2 linked regions of the Undibacterium sp. KW1 genome follow. The protein of the gene in region 2 binds, or shares a complex with, the protein of the main gene of each other region. Links are inferred from orthologs where the notes say so. Each region holds a gene or a part of one and is shown on either strand. Other genes may lie near its edges.

The links. The genes of interacting proteins can lie anywhere in the genome.
Region 1: the proteins of trxA (region 2) and UNDKW_RS19380 are in contact, whole or in part, in an NMR structure (PDB 2IPA), measured with the Bacillus subtilis proteins. The link is inferred for Undibacterium sp. KW1 from one-to-one orthologs.

Annotation. Positions count from the first base shown.
Region 1 is NZ_AP018439.1:4,317,953-4,325,115, reverse strand. The notes cover bases 2,518-5,516. They hold UNDKW_RS19380 (arsenate reductase ArsC), read left to right. Parts: upstream 2,518-3,776; coding sequence 3,777-4,256; downstream 4,257-5,516. Other genes in these bases: UNDKW_RS19370 (LysR substrate-binding domain-containing protein), read right to left, coding at 4,961-5,516; UNDKW_RS19375 (MIP/aquaporin family protein), read left to right, coding at 4,253-4,924; UNDKW_RS19385 (helix-turn-helix transcriptional regulator), read left to right, coding at 3,388-3,714; UNDKW_RS19390 (helix-turn-helix transcriptional regulator), read right to left, coding at 2,929-3,243; UNDKW_RS19395 (FAD-dependent oxidoreductase), read right to left, coding at 2,518-2,830. Also shown: UNDKW_RS19405 (arsinothricin resistance N-acetyltransferase ArsN1 family B), read right to left, coding at 1-97; UNDKW_RS19400 (MFS transporter), read right to left, coding at 118-1,347; more of UNDKW_RS19395, read right to left, coding at 1,367-2,517; more of UNDKW_RS19370, read right to left, coding at 5,517-5,863; UNDKW_RS19365 (MFS transporter), read left to right, coding at 6,119-7,163. UniProt on the Bacillus subtilis protein: Catalyzes the reduction of arsenate [As(V)] to arsenite [As(III)]. In vitro, can dephosphorylate para-nitrophenyl phosphate (pNPP).
Region 2 is NZ_AP018439.1:1,611,390-1,618,537, forward strand. Bases 4,165-7,148 are described here. They hold trxA (thioredoxin TrxA), read right to left. Parts: upstream 5,828-7,148; coding sequence 5,501-5,827; downstream 4,165-5,500. Other genes in these bases: rho (transcription termination factor Rho), read right to left, coding at 4,165-5,256; UNDKW_RS07105 (PD-(D/E)XK nuclease family protein), read left to right, coding at 6,105-7,148. Also shown: UNDKW_RS07075 (Rrf2 family transcriptional regulator), read right to left, coding at 158-613; UNDKW_RS07080 (nitric-oxide reductase large subunit), read left to right, coding at 906-3,194; UNDKW_RS07085 (DUF2249 domain-containing protein), read left to right, coding at 3,274-3,537; UNDKW_RS07090 (cupin domain-containing protein), read left to right, coding at 3,588-3,926; more of rho, read right to left, coding at 3,994-4,164. UniProt on the Bacillus subtilis protein: Participates in various redox reactions through the reversible oxidation of its active center dithiol to a disulfide and catalyzes dithiol-disulfide exchange reactions.

The DNA of each region.
Region 1 (7,163 bases), 2.7 Mb from region 2 along the record:
CCGGGTTTTCTTCAAAGCTGATGGTGGTCGTGGCGATGTAGTGGTTGTAGATGTTGATGATGGCGGCGGCGTCGGCGGCGGTGGCTGTTCGTATCATCGTGCTGGGCTTGAGAGGGTTTAGCTGGCTTCCAGGCTCACTGCTTGCTGCCTGATGGTGGCGAGGTAAAATGCCAGTGAGGCGAGGGTAAACAGCAAGAGTATCAGCAGAAACGGGTAAGGTGTTGTGGAATCTTGCGCCACGACAGCCATCGCAAGTGGGCCTGCAGCTTTGGATAGTAGCGAGGGGCCGGCCAGAGCGCCGGAAATCGCACCATAATTATCCCGCCCGAACAGGGCTTGCGGTATCGTCCCGCGCACTATCGTCAGGATGCCATTACTGAGGCCGTACAGCAGGCAGAACAGGGCGACTGCCCATGCTTGCGTACCAAATGACATCAGCACCAGCAAGGCCACCGGCAGGGCGGTGAACACCCATTTGCCGACGGTCTGTGGCAAGGCGTGTCTGGCAAACGTCATTTCACCGAGGCGGCCAGCGACTTGCATGGGGCCGATGAAGGCAGCCATCATGACCACCCAGGCGCTGGCGTGACCAAACTGGCCCAGCAAGGGGATGAGGTGGACCGAGAGCGTAGAAAACACAAAGCTGTTCGCACAAAAGGCCAGTGCCAGTTTCCAGAATGCCGGATGGCGCAAGGCTTCGGCCAGGGTATGGCCAGGTCTGGACGGTGAGGCATGGCCGTGTGCGCTGGCTGGTGCGTTGCTGGCTCGTGTATCGCTGGCTTTGGCGGTACCCAGCATCAGGTGCAGCGGCAGGCACAGGCACAATTGCAGCATGCCATACAGCAGGTAGGTGTCACGCCAGCCCAGCAGGCTGTTGAGTTTCAAGGTCAGCGGCCAGAATACGGTGCTGGCAAAGCCACCGAACAGTGTCAGGGTAGAGATGGCCTGGCGGCTGTTCGCCAGTATCATGCGGTTGATGGTCGCAAAGGCGGCTTCATACAGGCTCAGCGCCATTCCCAGTCCCAGCAGCGTCCAGGCCATGAAATACACAGCCTTGGCCTGTGCCATGCTCAGCAAGACCATGCCTGCAGCGCACAGCAAAGAGCCACTGGCCATCACCAGCCGCCCGCCATGACGGTCGAGCAGCATGCCCACCGGTGCGGAGGCCAGCCCGGCCACCAGCAGGCTCCAGGAGAAAGCACCAAACACGGTGCCAGATGACCAGCCCATTTCTTGCTGGATGGACGGTGCCAGGATGGCGATGGCATAGTACAGCGAACCCCAGGAGGCGATTTGGGTAAAACCCAGGATGGCGATGGTTTTTCTGGTCAGTAGCTGCTGGTTCATCGATAGGTACCCGGAAATCTCAAGAGCAGCATTTTGGCTTGCTTGCCTCTGGTTTGCTTAGCGTTGGCATTGCTGGCGTCTCGCTTTGTGTACTGCATCCACAACCCGCATTCCCTTTGGCTTTTTCAGTGGCATCGAGTGCGCAACAGGCGTTTGCACCTGCCGGTGCAGCGCCGCCACAGCATGCCGCTGGCTCTTCTTTCTCTGGCAATTCATAGACTGGCTGTGTGCTGCAGATGCCGGTTTGCGGCAGGCTCAACTGCACCTCGTCGGCGGCAGCCAGGTCGCCCGTCAATGCGGCAACTACGGAGCGCACCTGTTCATACCCTGTCGCCATCAGGAAGTTGGGGGCGCGGCCATAGCTCTTGGCTCCCACTGAATAGTAGCCAGGCTCAGGGTGGGCCAGCTCGCGGTGACCATGCGGGCGCACCGTGCCGCAGCTATGTTCGTTGGGGTCGATCAGTGGCGCGAGGGCTTCCGTGCTTTCCAGCCAGGGGTCATGGCGCAGGCGCAATTCACGGCTGAGGCTAAGGTCGGGCCTGGCCCCGGTGGAGGCGATGATTTCATCTATGTCGGAAAGGACAGGTGTTTCACCCTGATGCATGTCGCCTATGACGGTGATGCCATGCTCGCCAGACTGCAATTGCCGTATCCTGAAATTGCGGTACAGGCTGAGCTGGCCAGTATCTTTCAAGGCCTTCAGGCGGGCACCAAGCTGCCCCCGTGCTGGCAGGCCATCGGCACTGCCGCCGCCAAATACCTTGGCAACATGATTGCCCCGGATTGCCCACAGCAGGGTGGTGCCCGGCACTTGTTCTGCCAGTTGCGCCAGCGCCAGCAGGTTGCCTGCGGCTGAATGCCCGGTGCCCACGACCAGCACCCGTTTGCCAGCAAAACGCTGGCGCTGTGTGCCAAGTATGTCGGGCATGCCGTAGCTGATGTGGGCTGCATATTGCTCTTCGCCGATGGCGGGTATGCCATTCGCTCCCAGCGGGTTGGGTTGCGACCAGGTGCCGCTGGCATCGATAATGGCGCTGGCGAGGTAATCCCGTTCGCCCTCTGGTGTTGCTACCCGCAAGACAAAGGCGGCGTCTTCCCGTCCTTTGGTCTTGACCTTGTCGCAAGACTGCCTGCTGACGGCGATGACACGGTGTTGCAGGTGCAGACTTGCTGCGATGGCGGGTAGCCGGGCAAGTGGCTGCAGGTAGTGGTCTATCATCTCCCCGGCAGTTGGCAAGCTTTCAGGATCAGGCTGCTGCCAGCCTGAGGCTGTCAGCAAGCTGACTGCAGCCTGGTCCAGATTGTAGCGCCATGGCGAAAACAGGCGCACCTGGCGATAACTGGCGAGGTTGGCGGCAATGCTTGCTGCGCTTTCCAGTATCAGTGGCTGCTGTCCGCGCAAGAGCAGGTGCGCGGCTGCCGCCAGCCCGACGGGCCCGGCACCAATGATGGCAATGGGTAATGCGCTGGTCTGTGGTTTCATCATGATCTCCAATCATTTCCAATGAGGACTATATCAGTGTGTTTCTACATCAATTCGTTATTCGTCAAAATACGAATATAAAGGCAAAAAAAACCAGCTCAAAGACCCGCTACCAGCTTCTTGAACTGCGCCAGACGTACTTCATTGACACAATAGCAAACACGTTGCTCGTCAGCCGAGCCCAATATCAGGCCCGCTTCTTTGAGTATGCTCACATGCTGCGATATCGTCGATGCTGCCAGTGGCAGGATGTCGGTCAGGCTGCCAAAAAAACATTCGCCATAATTGGACAAGTGCTTGAGCAGCTTGACCCGCGCAGGATGCCCCAGCGCCTTGCATAGCGCAGCAATCTCTTCTGGCTGGAAATCCATCTCCAGAACGGTAGGTTCAGTCGTGCAGCAAGTGGTGGACATACGGCTTATTCGTTAATTGACGAATAAAGGATAACACAAAAATCCCCTCATGCAAGTTCTTTTAAAATCGGCTTTACAGTAATTCTATATTTCCATTATTATGGAAATATAGAATTTATTCCTAATCGCAAGGACGTGGATATGATGGAAACCAAAGCAGCATTACTGGCACTGGCCGCGCTGGCGCAAGAGTCACGCCTGGCGGTGTTCCGCCTGCTGGTGCGGGCTGGTCCGCAAGGCAGGGCCGCCACCAAAATAGGTGAAGAGCTGGGCATACCTGCCTCTTCCTTGTCGTTTCACCTCAAAGAGCTGTCGCATGCCGGGCTGGTGCAGTCACGCCAGGCGGGGCGCTTTGTCATTTACTCGGCGAATATCACGACGATGAACCAGATGCTGGGCTTTTTGACTGAAAACTGCTGTGGCGGCAATCCATGCACGCCGGTACAGGTGCAGCAATGTGCCGCTGAATAAGCGATAGCAGTGCAGGCAGTTTCTGCTTTTTCTTTATTTCTGTTTTCAATTTTTGGTGACTTATGAACGTCTTGTTTCTGTGTACCGGCAATTCCTGCCGTTCCATCCTCGGTGAGGCCACTTTCAATCATCTGGCCCCTGCAGGCTGGCATGCCATGAGTGCGGGTAGCAAGCCAACGGGGGAAGTACACCCGCGTTCGCTGGCATTGCTGGCGCGGGAAGGTATTTCGACCACGGGCTATGCCAGCAAATCATGGGACAATCTGCCAGCCACACCGGACATCGTCATCACCGTCTGCGCCAGTGCTGCGGGTGAAACCTGCCCGGCTTATCTGGGGCCAGTGTTGCGCACCCACTGGGGTGTGGCAGACCCTGCCCATGTCAGCGGGACAGATGAAGAAATCGACGCTGCCTTCATGACTGCCTACCGCATCCTGCGTGCCCGCATCGAGGCCATGCTTGCGCTGCCGCTGGAAACCCTGGCGCAGGACAGGCAAAAGTTCAAGGCCGCGCTGGACCAGATAGGCGAGATCACCCCATGAGCATGGCAAGACGTCTGGTGGCAGAAGGTTTGGGCACCGCCTTGTTGCTGGCTGTCGTGGTGGGATCGGGCATCATGGCAGAGCGGCTGGCGGGTGGCAATGTTGCGATTGCGCTGCTGGCCAATGCCATTGCCACGGGCGCGGGTCTGATCGCATTGATATTGATGTTTGGCCCCGTCTCGGGTGCGCACTTCAACCCTGTCGTGACATTGTCTGAGGCTTATCAACAAAACCTGCCATCCAGGGATGTGCTGCCGTATATCCTGCTACAAGTGCTGGGTGCCTTTGCCGGAGTAGCGGCGGCGCATGCCATGTTTGACCTGCCGCTGTTCTTTGCCTCGGCACATGCACGCACCGGCATGGCACAGTGGTGGAGTGAGTTTGTCGCCAGCTTTGGCCTGATCGCGGTCATCATCAGCACCAGCCGCAGCCGCCCGGCGGTGACACCATTTGCGGTGGCGGCCTATATCACGGCGGCATACTGGTTCACTTCTTCAACCTCATTTGCCAACCCCGCAGTGACGCTGGCACGGGCGGCCAGTAATAGCTTTGCGGGCATACGCCCTGTCGATGCGCCGGGTTTTATCATTGCGCAATTGCTGGGGGCGGCGGTGGCGACGCTGGTGTTTTGCTGGTTGTATCCGGCTCGCCCGGTTGCTGAGCAATAGGCTGGTGTTACGATTTTTACCGCGACTGTTCGCTACTCACACCAGCCCGCCAGCCAGCTTCACAAAAGCTTCCACCAATGGCGACACCTCGCCCTTGCGCTGCGCCAGCAGTAGCGAGGTGGTTGCCCCCGCATCAGCAATAGGCCGGTAGCAGATGCCATCAAAATGGATGGTGTAAAACGAACCCGGCAAGATGGAGATGCCGCAGCCAGCAGCCACCAGGCCGATGATGGTGGAGGCGTCATTCGCTTCTTGCGCGATTCTCGGGGCAAAGCCTGCGGTATGGCATAGCCGCAAAATGTGCGGGTAAATGCCGGTGCCTGCGCTGGGTGGGTACATGATGAAGGCTTCTTGTGCCAGGTCTTTCATGGGCACTTTTTTCTTTTTTGCCAGCACATGCGTGCTCGGCAGCACGGCTACCAGCGGGTCTTCACGCAGCTTGCGAAAGCGTAGCGGTGACGATACTCCGCGTGCCAGTTCACCGCCTTCTGGCGGACGTATGAAACCCACATCAAGATGATGCTGGCTGAGTGCTTCGAGTTGCTTGTTGGTCGCCATCTCGCGCAATGTCAGTGTCACATCCGGGTATTGCTCGCGGTAGCCGTTGATGACGGTGGCAAACAGGGGTGTGAACGGCGTCGAGAAGGTAAAACCTATGCGCAGCTCGCCCGTCTCGCCACGCTGGGCGCGGCGGGCGTTTTCGCTGGCCTGCTCAGCCAGCGCCAGGATATGCCGCGCATCCTGCAAGAACAGCTTGCCCGCTTCCGTCAGGCGCACCCAGCGTTTGCTACGCTCAAATAACTGCGCACCGACATCGGCTTCCAGCATTTGTATCGCATGGCTTAAAGGTGGCTGGCCTATGTGCAGCCGCTCCGCCGCACGGGTGAAGTGCAGTTCTTCGGCGACGGCGATGAAGTATTTGAGGTGGCGGAGTTCCATGGGGGTGTGGTTGTAGGTTGAATAGGGCGTAGGTTGGGCTACGGGGTATCAGCCCAACACTGGGCCTCAACAAACGTACACGTTATTCAAGCGCCGAGTGTTGGGCTGGTGAAGCGTAGCCCAACCTACGAGAAGCTATCACTATTCGTTATTCAATCATCTAAAAAATGTATTACTAACGCCTTAAATATATATTGGACGCTATAAAAGCGCAAATATAAGATGGCTACTCCCTGATCGTCCAGCCACACCATCATGACCGTCGCCAGCATTACCCCGCCGCAGCAAATAAACCAGCCAGCCCGTATCGTCGCAGGCACGCCAGCATTCCGGCATATCACCCGCGCCATGATCTTTGGTGGCTTCTCTACCTTTTCACTGTTGTATAGCATGCAACCGCTGATGCCTTCGCTGGCTTTGCAATTTGCGCTGAGTCCGGCGCAAAGCAGCTGGGTCTTGTCGATATCGACTTTGTCGCTGGCGTTTTCATTACTGATTTCCAGCGCCATCAGCGAGCGCATAGGCCGCAAGCCCATGATGGTGGCGGCGCTGGCATTGGCAGCGATTGCCACGGTGTTGTGCGCGCTGACGCAAGATTTTAGCCAGTTGTTGCTCTTGCGCGGCCTGCTGGGTTTTGCCCTTGGTGGTATGCCTGCAGTGGCGGTGGCGTACATGGGGGAAGAGATAGAGGCCGCAGCCATGGGCACGGCAGTGGGTCTGTATATTGCAGGCAGTGCCATGGGTGGCATGATAGGGCGCTTGCTGTCTGCCCTGTTGAGTGATCATTTTGGCTGGCGCACGGCGATGGCAGTGATAGGCGTGGCCGGTATCTATGCCGCGTGGGAATTCTGGCGCAGCCTGCCGCTGGCACGCAACTTCAAACCGGCGGCAAGGGTCTGGGGCAGCCTGCACCAGGGCTTGCGTCTGCATTTGTCAGATGGTGGCCTGTGCATGCTGTTTTGCCTGGCCTTCATGCTGACAGGCTGCTTTGTCAGTGTGTATAACTACATAGGTTACCGTCTGCAAGGCACACCGTTTGGCTTTAGCCAGAGTACCGCAGGCACGATTGCCTTGCTATATGTGCTGGGCATGGGCAGCTCGGTCTGGGTAGGGCGTCTGGTAGATCGCATAGGCCGCCGTGGTGTGCTGTGGATAGTCTTGCTGGTCATGATGGCGGGTTTGCTGCTGAGCCTGTCCAATTCACTGTACATCATGATCCCTGGCGTGGCCCTGTTCACCTTTGGATTCTTTGCCTCACATTCAGTCGCCAGCAGCTGGGTCGCGCGCCGTGCGCAGGCTT
Region 2 (7,148 bases):
GGCTATAAACCCGAGGGAAATTACTTTGCTGTTCACAATACTGGTGTCTTTCTCAAAAATCCTTGATATGAAATAAGAAGCTGAAAACTTTTAAGGGCAGGACATGGTTTTCAGTGCACAGTGCCTGATAACAACAGATTGATTGAACTGGCGTATGTCATGTCCGCTTTATTTTCTTGTCCGCAAAAAGCTGTATTTTGCCAAGGCTGTTTTTTTGCGCGATCAGGTCGGCCAGTGTCACTGCATCAAGCACTGATAGATAGGAGTCTGTAGCCCGGCTCAGTACGCCTTTTAAAATGCAGGCACCTGAGTAGGAGCAGGTATTGCTGTGACGGTCAAAGCACTCTGCCATATCGAAATCAGATTCAGCGTTGCGTACCACGTCACCTATATTAATCTTTTCTGGTGGCAGATTCAGTTTCAGGCCGCCATTGCGGCCACGTATGGTTTCTACCATGTTCGACATTCCCAGTTGATGGACAACCTTGGTCAGGTGGCTTTTCGAGATGCTGTGCAACTCGGCGATCTCCTGTATGGTCACCAGCCTGTCCTCATGTTGTGCCAGGTACATCAGGGTGCGCAAGGTGTAGTCGGTGAATGCGGTCAATCTCATCATGGTTCCTAAGTGCTGTGCATGCAATGGGAGGTATGAGCACTCCGCATTGGCTCGTTAAGATGCATATAGTATAGATGTTTATAAGCCTGGTCTTACAAATCTCGGAAAATTGATCTTCATCAAGGGTTTTGCATTAAACATTCATTTGTTTTGTATCTTTAAATACATGCATATAAAATGAATCTTTAATGAAGCAAGTCTGTTTGTGCTGCCATGCTGCCATAGCTCGGGCGCCAAAACAGGTTTTGTATCAGGAAACTTTTTCAATTTACCAATAAGGAATCACGCCATGCATGCCACGCGTAAACTCTGGACTTGGCTCGCTGTCATCTGTGTTCTGTCATTTACCGTCCTTGGCTGGGTGGGCACAGAAATTTACCTGACTGCGCCGCCTATTCCCAAACAAGTCGTCAGTGTTGACGGCACTGTCTTATTTTCTGAGGGGCAGGTAGGGCGCGGCCAGGAAGCCTGGCTATCTGCGGGTGGGCAGCAGCTTGGCACGGTATGGGGCCATGGCAGTTATGTCGCACCTGACTGGTCTGCTGACTGGTTGCACCGTGAATCACTGGCCCTGCTCGATATCTGGGCGCAAAAAGAGGCGCAGACATCTTATGAGCAACTTAGTCCGGGCCGCCAGGCCGAGTTGAAGGCTCGCCTCAAAGAAGAAATGCGGCGCAATACCCACGATGCCTCTGGCAATGTGATTACTGTGAGTGCAGACCGTGCCAAGGCTATACAAAGCGTGGCGCAGCATTATATGGCCTTGTTTGGCAATGATCCTTCATTGGAAAACTTGCGTGAGCAATATGCGATGAACCGAGGCAGCCTGCCAGAAATCAAGGACTTGCAAGCCTTGCCTGCATTCTTTTTCTGGTCGGCCTGGGCCGCCGCCACAGACAGACCGGGCGCGGCTGACCTCAGCTATACCAGCAACTGGCCGCATGAACCCCTGGTCAATAATACGCCGACTGCAGGTGCAGGCATCTGGTCCATCGCCAGTGTCATACTGATGATCGCGGCGATTGCGGGGATGATTTTTTATCACTCCATCAGCAAGGAAGAGAGTGATCCCGTACCTCCCAAGGCTGATCCCTTGTTTGACCTGAAGCCTACTCCTTCCATGCGGGCAACCAGGAAATATTTCTATGTCGTCATAGGCTTGATACTGGCGCAGGTTGGCATGGGCGTGATTACTGCCCATTATGCAGTCGAAGGCCACAGCTTCTTTGGTTTTCCGCTGGCTGACATATTGCCGTTCACTGTCAGCCGCACCATACATACGCAATTTGCCGTCCTGTGGATAGCCACAGCCTGGCTGGCGACGGGCCTGTATATTGCGCCTGCCATTTCTGGCCATGAGCCTAAATTCCAGAAGCTTGGCGTCAATGTGTTGTTCTATGCCTTGCTGTTTATCGTGGTCGGCTCCACCGCATTTGGCTGGCTGGGCAGCCTGCAGCACAAAGGCAATGAATTCAGTTTCTGGATAGGCAATCAGGGACTGGAATTCACCAGCATGGGCCGGGTCTGGCAAATACTCCTGTTCGTCGGCCTGTTGTTCTGGGTGACCTTGCTGGGACGCGGCTTGATGCCTGCACTGAAAAAACCATCCGAGAGCCGTGGTCTGATTGCCATGGTATTCCTGGCTGCCATGTGCATAGGCGGTTTCTATGCCACTTCACTGACCTGGGGTCCACATACCCATTACTCCATGATTGAATACTGGCGCTGGTGGCTGGTGCATCTGTGGGTAGAAGGCTTCTTTGAGGTGTTCGCTACCGCAGTGATTGCCCTGCTGTTCACCCGCCTGGGCCTGATCCGTGCAGCAACGGCGAATAGTGCAATTATCCTGGAAACCATCGTCTTCCTGTTTGGTGGCATCCTGGGGACTTTGCATCACCTGTATTTCACCGGCACCCCCACTTTTGTCATTGCCATTGGTGCCATGTTCTCTGCGCTTGAAGTTGTGCCGCTGGCCATGATAGGTGTTGAGGCTTTCCGTAACTACCAGCGCTCAAAAGCGGCAGCCTGGGTGCAGGCCTATAAGTGGTCGATACTGTGCTTTATTGCTGTTGGTTTCTGGAACACTGTTGGCGCGGGTTTGCTGGGCTTTTCCATCAACACCCCTATTGCCCTGTACTACATGCAAGGCTTGAATATGACAGCTGCGCACGGCCATGCTGCCTTGTTTGGCGTGTATGGCATGCTGGGTATAGGTTTGCTGCTGTTCTGCCTGAGAGGCTTGTCTGAGCGCGCGCTGTGGTCCGATAAATTGTTGCAGGCAATGTTCTGGCTGCTCAATATAGGACTGGCAATGATGGTGTTCATGTCGTTGGTACCTGCCGGGATTTACCAGGCCATGGCAAGCATCAGCAAGGGCATGTGGTATGCACGTTCACCCGAGGTCATCCATTCACACTTTATGGAAACCCTGGTCTGGTTGCGGGTTCCTGGTGACGTCGTGTTCTCTGTTGGTGTCGTCTGCCTGGCTATATTTGCCTTGCGCCTGCTGATAGGCCAAAAGCGCACGCAGGCAAGTGCGCTTGATATGACTTATACCAAGGCTTCCGGCAAGCTTTAGTTATTTATTCAGGGGAGGGTAGAAATTACTCTCCCTGTGTTTTCTGCTTATTTTCATCTATATTAAAAGGAGTTTCATCATGGCTCATGATTGTTCTATTCCCGTTTTGGCCGATGGCGTATATGAATTCGATGCGCGTGGCGTTGCCAAACGTTTTCGCCATGCCGCAATCTTTGGCGCCTTGTCAGCATTAAGGCCGGGAGAAACCATGCGTTTTTGCAATGACCATAATCCCTTGCCCTTGCTTGCTCAGATCGCACAACACTTTGGTACGGGTATAAAAGTGGCCTATGTTTCGCAAGAGCCTGGTGAAATCATTATTGATTTTCATGTGGCGACATAATTCTGTGCTGCTCATGGCGTCAAATCTGATTGCACTAAAGGAGAGATAACATGGCCATGCCACATTTGCGCTCAGGAGAAATGGCTAATTTGTTGTTGCCCGAGGCGCAATTACTGACAGTGCCAGCGCACGCCTTGTTTAAAGACGAGCATCTGGAAGTCATACGCATGCATCTGGCGCAGGGCAGGAGCCTGCCTTCACATCATGTTCAGGGGCCTATCACCATACAATGCCTGAGTGGTGAGGTACAAATCGAGCTACAGGCTGGACCCAGGATCATGCATGCAGGCGATCTGCTGTATCTGGAGGCTGGTTTGCCGCATGCTGTAACGGCGCTCAGCGATACTTCATTTTTGGTGACGATAGTATTGTTGAAAGTCGCAAGCTAGCAAATCAATGAGCAAAAAAAAGCCGTCACAAAAGTGACGGCTTTTTAGCCTGAAAACAGGAGGGGGATTAACCGCCCCTGCGCATCATTTCAAAAAACTCTGCGTTGTTTTTCGTGGCTTTCATCTTGTCGAGGATGAACTCCATCGCTTCGATTTCGTCCATGCTATACAGCAACTTGCGCAAGATCCAGATCTTTTGCAACTGATCCGGTTTGATCAGCAATTCTTCACGACGGGTGCCGGATTTGTTCAGGTTGATGGCTGGATAGACACGTTTTTCGGCAAGGCGGCGTTCCAGATGGACTTCCATATTGCCCGTGCCTTTGAACTCTTCATAGATCACATCATCCATACGGCTGCCGGTTTCGATCAGGGCTGTCGCGATGATAGTCAGTGAGCCGCCTTCTTCTACATTACGTGCTGCACCGAAGAAGCGTTTTGGGCGTTGCAGGGCATTGGCGTCCACACCACCAGTCAATACCTTGCCGGATGCAGGGATGACGGTGTTGTAAGCACGTGCCAGACGGGTGATGGAATCCAGCAGGATGACCACGTCTTTTTTCATTTCAACCAGGCGTTTGGCTTTTTCCAGCACCATTTCAGCAACTTGGACGTGACGGGTGGCTGGTTCATCGAAAGTCGATGCGACCACTTCACCGCGTACTGAACGCTGCATCTCGGTTACTTCTTCAGGACGTTCGTCGATCAGCAAAACGATCAAAGTAACGTCAGGGTGATTGGTGGTAATCGCGTGTGCCACGTGTTGCAGCATGACGGACTTACCGGATTTTGGTGACGCTACCAGCAAACCACGTTGACCACGGCCTATAGGGGCGATCATGTCGATGATGCGGCCGGTGGTATTTTCTTCGCCGCGCATCTCGCGTTCCAAGGTCAATACCTTGTTCGGGTGCAGCGGTGTCAGGTTTTCAAACAGGATGCGGTGCTTGGAGGCTTCTGGCGATTCGCCATTGACCTTGTCCACCTTCACCAATGCAAAATAGCGTTCACCGTCTTTGGGTGTGCGCACTTCACCTTCGATAGAGTCGCCAGTATGCAGATTGAAACGGCGGATTTGCGAAGGAGAGATATAGATATCGTCAGTCGAGGCCATGTAGCTGGCATCTGGCGAGCGCAGGAAGCCAAAGCCGTCGGGCAATACTTCTAGGGCGCCATCGCCAAAAATTTGTTCGCCTGCTTTTGCACGTTTTTTGAGGATCGCGAACATCAATTCCTGCTTGCGCATACGCGCTGCGTTATCGATATCGAGTCCTATGGCCATTTCCAATAATGCGGATACGTGTAAGGCCTTTAATTCAGATAGATGCATGGTGAGTGTCCCGGGATGGGATTATGGGGTGGGGGAGTGAACGGAGGAACTACGGATTAAACAGGATAGAAAGAATTTCTGTCTCGGTTTTCGTTTTATTTAATTTTACTTAAAATTGGGCTGAATCAGCATGCCTTGAATGATGGCTATCAACTAACCGGCAAACAAGGCAGCTTGTCTCTGTTTTAAAGCTGCAAACAAGCTTGTTATTTGCAACTTTAAAGTTTCAGACCGCAATAATACCTTAAATATTACTGTCAATGAAAGAGATTAATTGGCCTTTTGCCAATGCACCTACTTTTTGTGCGGCAGCACTACCATTTTTGAACAGGATCAGGGTAGGGATACCACGGATGCCGAACTTGGCAGGAACTGCCTGGTTTGCATCGACGTCCATCTTGGCAACGACGATCTTGCCATTATATTCTTTGGCAACTTCTTCCAGTATGGGGGCAATCATTTTGCAAGGGCCACACCATTCAGCCCAAAAATCGACCAATACTGGTACGTCAGATTTCAATACGTCTGCTTCGAATGAAGCATCGCTTACATATTTGATGTTTTCGCTCATGGAATCCTCAACGAGAGGGGAAAAATTAAGGGGTAACAGCGCCACTGAATGTCGGTATTTTGGGACAGCGCCGCATTCTGGTTTGAATCTGGGGGTGATAGTCACGAATTCAATGGTGTTGAACAGTGCAGCACCGTGACTAAAACAAAATGAGTCAGGCGTGGTCAGCTATGCAGTAGATAATAACCTATTTTTTAGAAAAGTGTGATGCCTGCCTCCAAAATGCCGGAGCCGTCGCATAGTATACTTGCTCTACAGGCAAAACCACTAATCCTTGATGCTACATAATCCCCAACTGATACCTGCTGGCCCACTCTTCTGGCAACAGACTGCCCAGGCTTTTTTGCGCGCCGCCAGGGAGCAGGGCTGGGGGCGAGAGCAAGAGCGGGATTTTTCCGGCGTAAGGTTGATCGTGCCTACTTATCAGCACGCCCATCTCCTGTTGAGGGCATTGGGGACTGTATTGCAGGGTAATTTTATCCCGCCACGCATACAAACCCTGTTTGCCTTGCTGGAAATGCAGGCACCGGATGCTGCACTGCAAAGTAATGCCGGTGGTGATGCCAGTGAAAGACTGATGGGGCTATATGCTGAATTGCGGCAACATCCCTGGTTAAAGAAATTATTTGGTGCGCGCCGCAATACTGACTTGTTACCCCTGGCACAGACCCTGCTGACTTTATCCGATGAATTGACGGCTGTGTTATTGCCCACCGTAGGCGAGGATAAAAGCAAGCTGGAAAAAGACTGGCAGGCCGCACTGGCGCAATTGCCTGCGCCTGCGCAAGCCCTTTTATCAGAAGAAACGCAGTTGGTTTGGTCAGTCTGGCAGAGTCAGCTTGATGGCAATGACCCGCAGGTAAAGCGCTATGCACAGTTATTGCAAATTGCTGCTCAGGCCAGTGAACCTTTGCTGTGGATAGCCCCAACCTTGCCTAACCCCATGGAAAATGCATTTCTGCATGCCTGGTCAAAGCAACAGAGCGTATTGCAAATCAGTCTGGACTGGCGTGCGCATACCTTGCCGCAGCCGTATTACCATGCCTGGCCGGGTTTGCAGGATGCAGGCAGCCAGCATCAGCAGGCGCTGACTGAGTATGTAGAGACATCCCACATACGCCTGTGTCGCGCCACTTCGCTCGAAGATGAGGCGGTACAGGGGGCACAAACCATCATCAACTGGCTGCAGGCTGGCAAGCAGAGTGTGGCCGTGGTGGCGCAAGACCGCGTCGTATCGCGCCGCATACGCGCCTTGCTGGAACGCGCACAGATCATGGTGGCTGATGAAACAGGCTGGAAGCTATCGACTACCCGCGCCGCA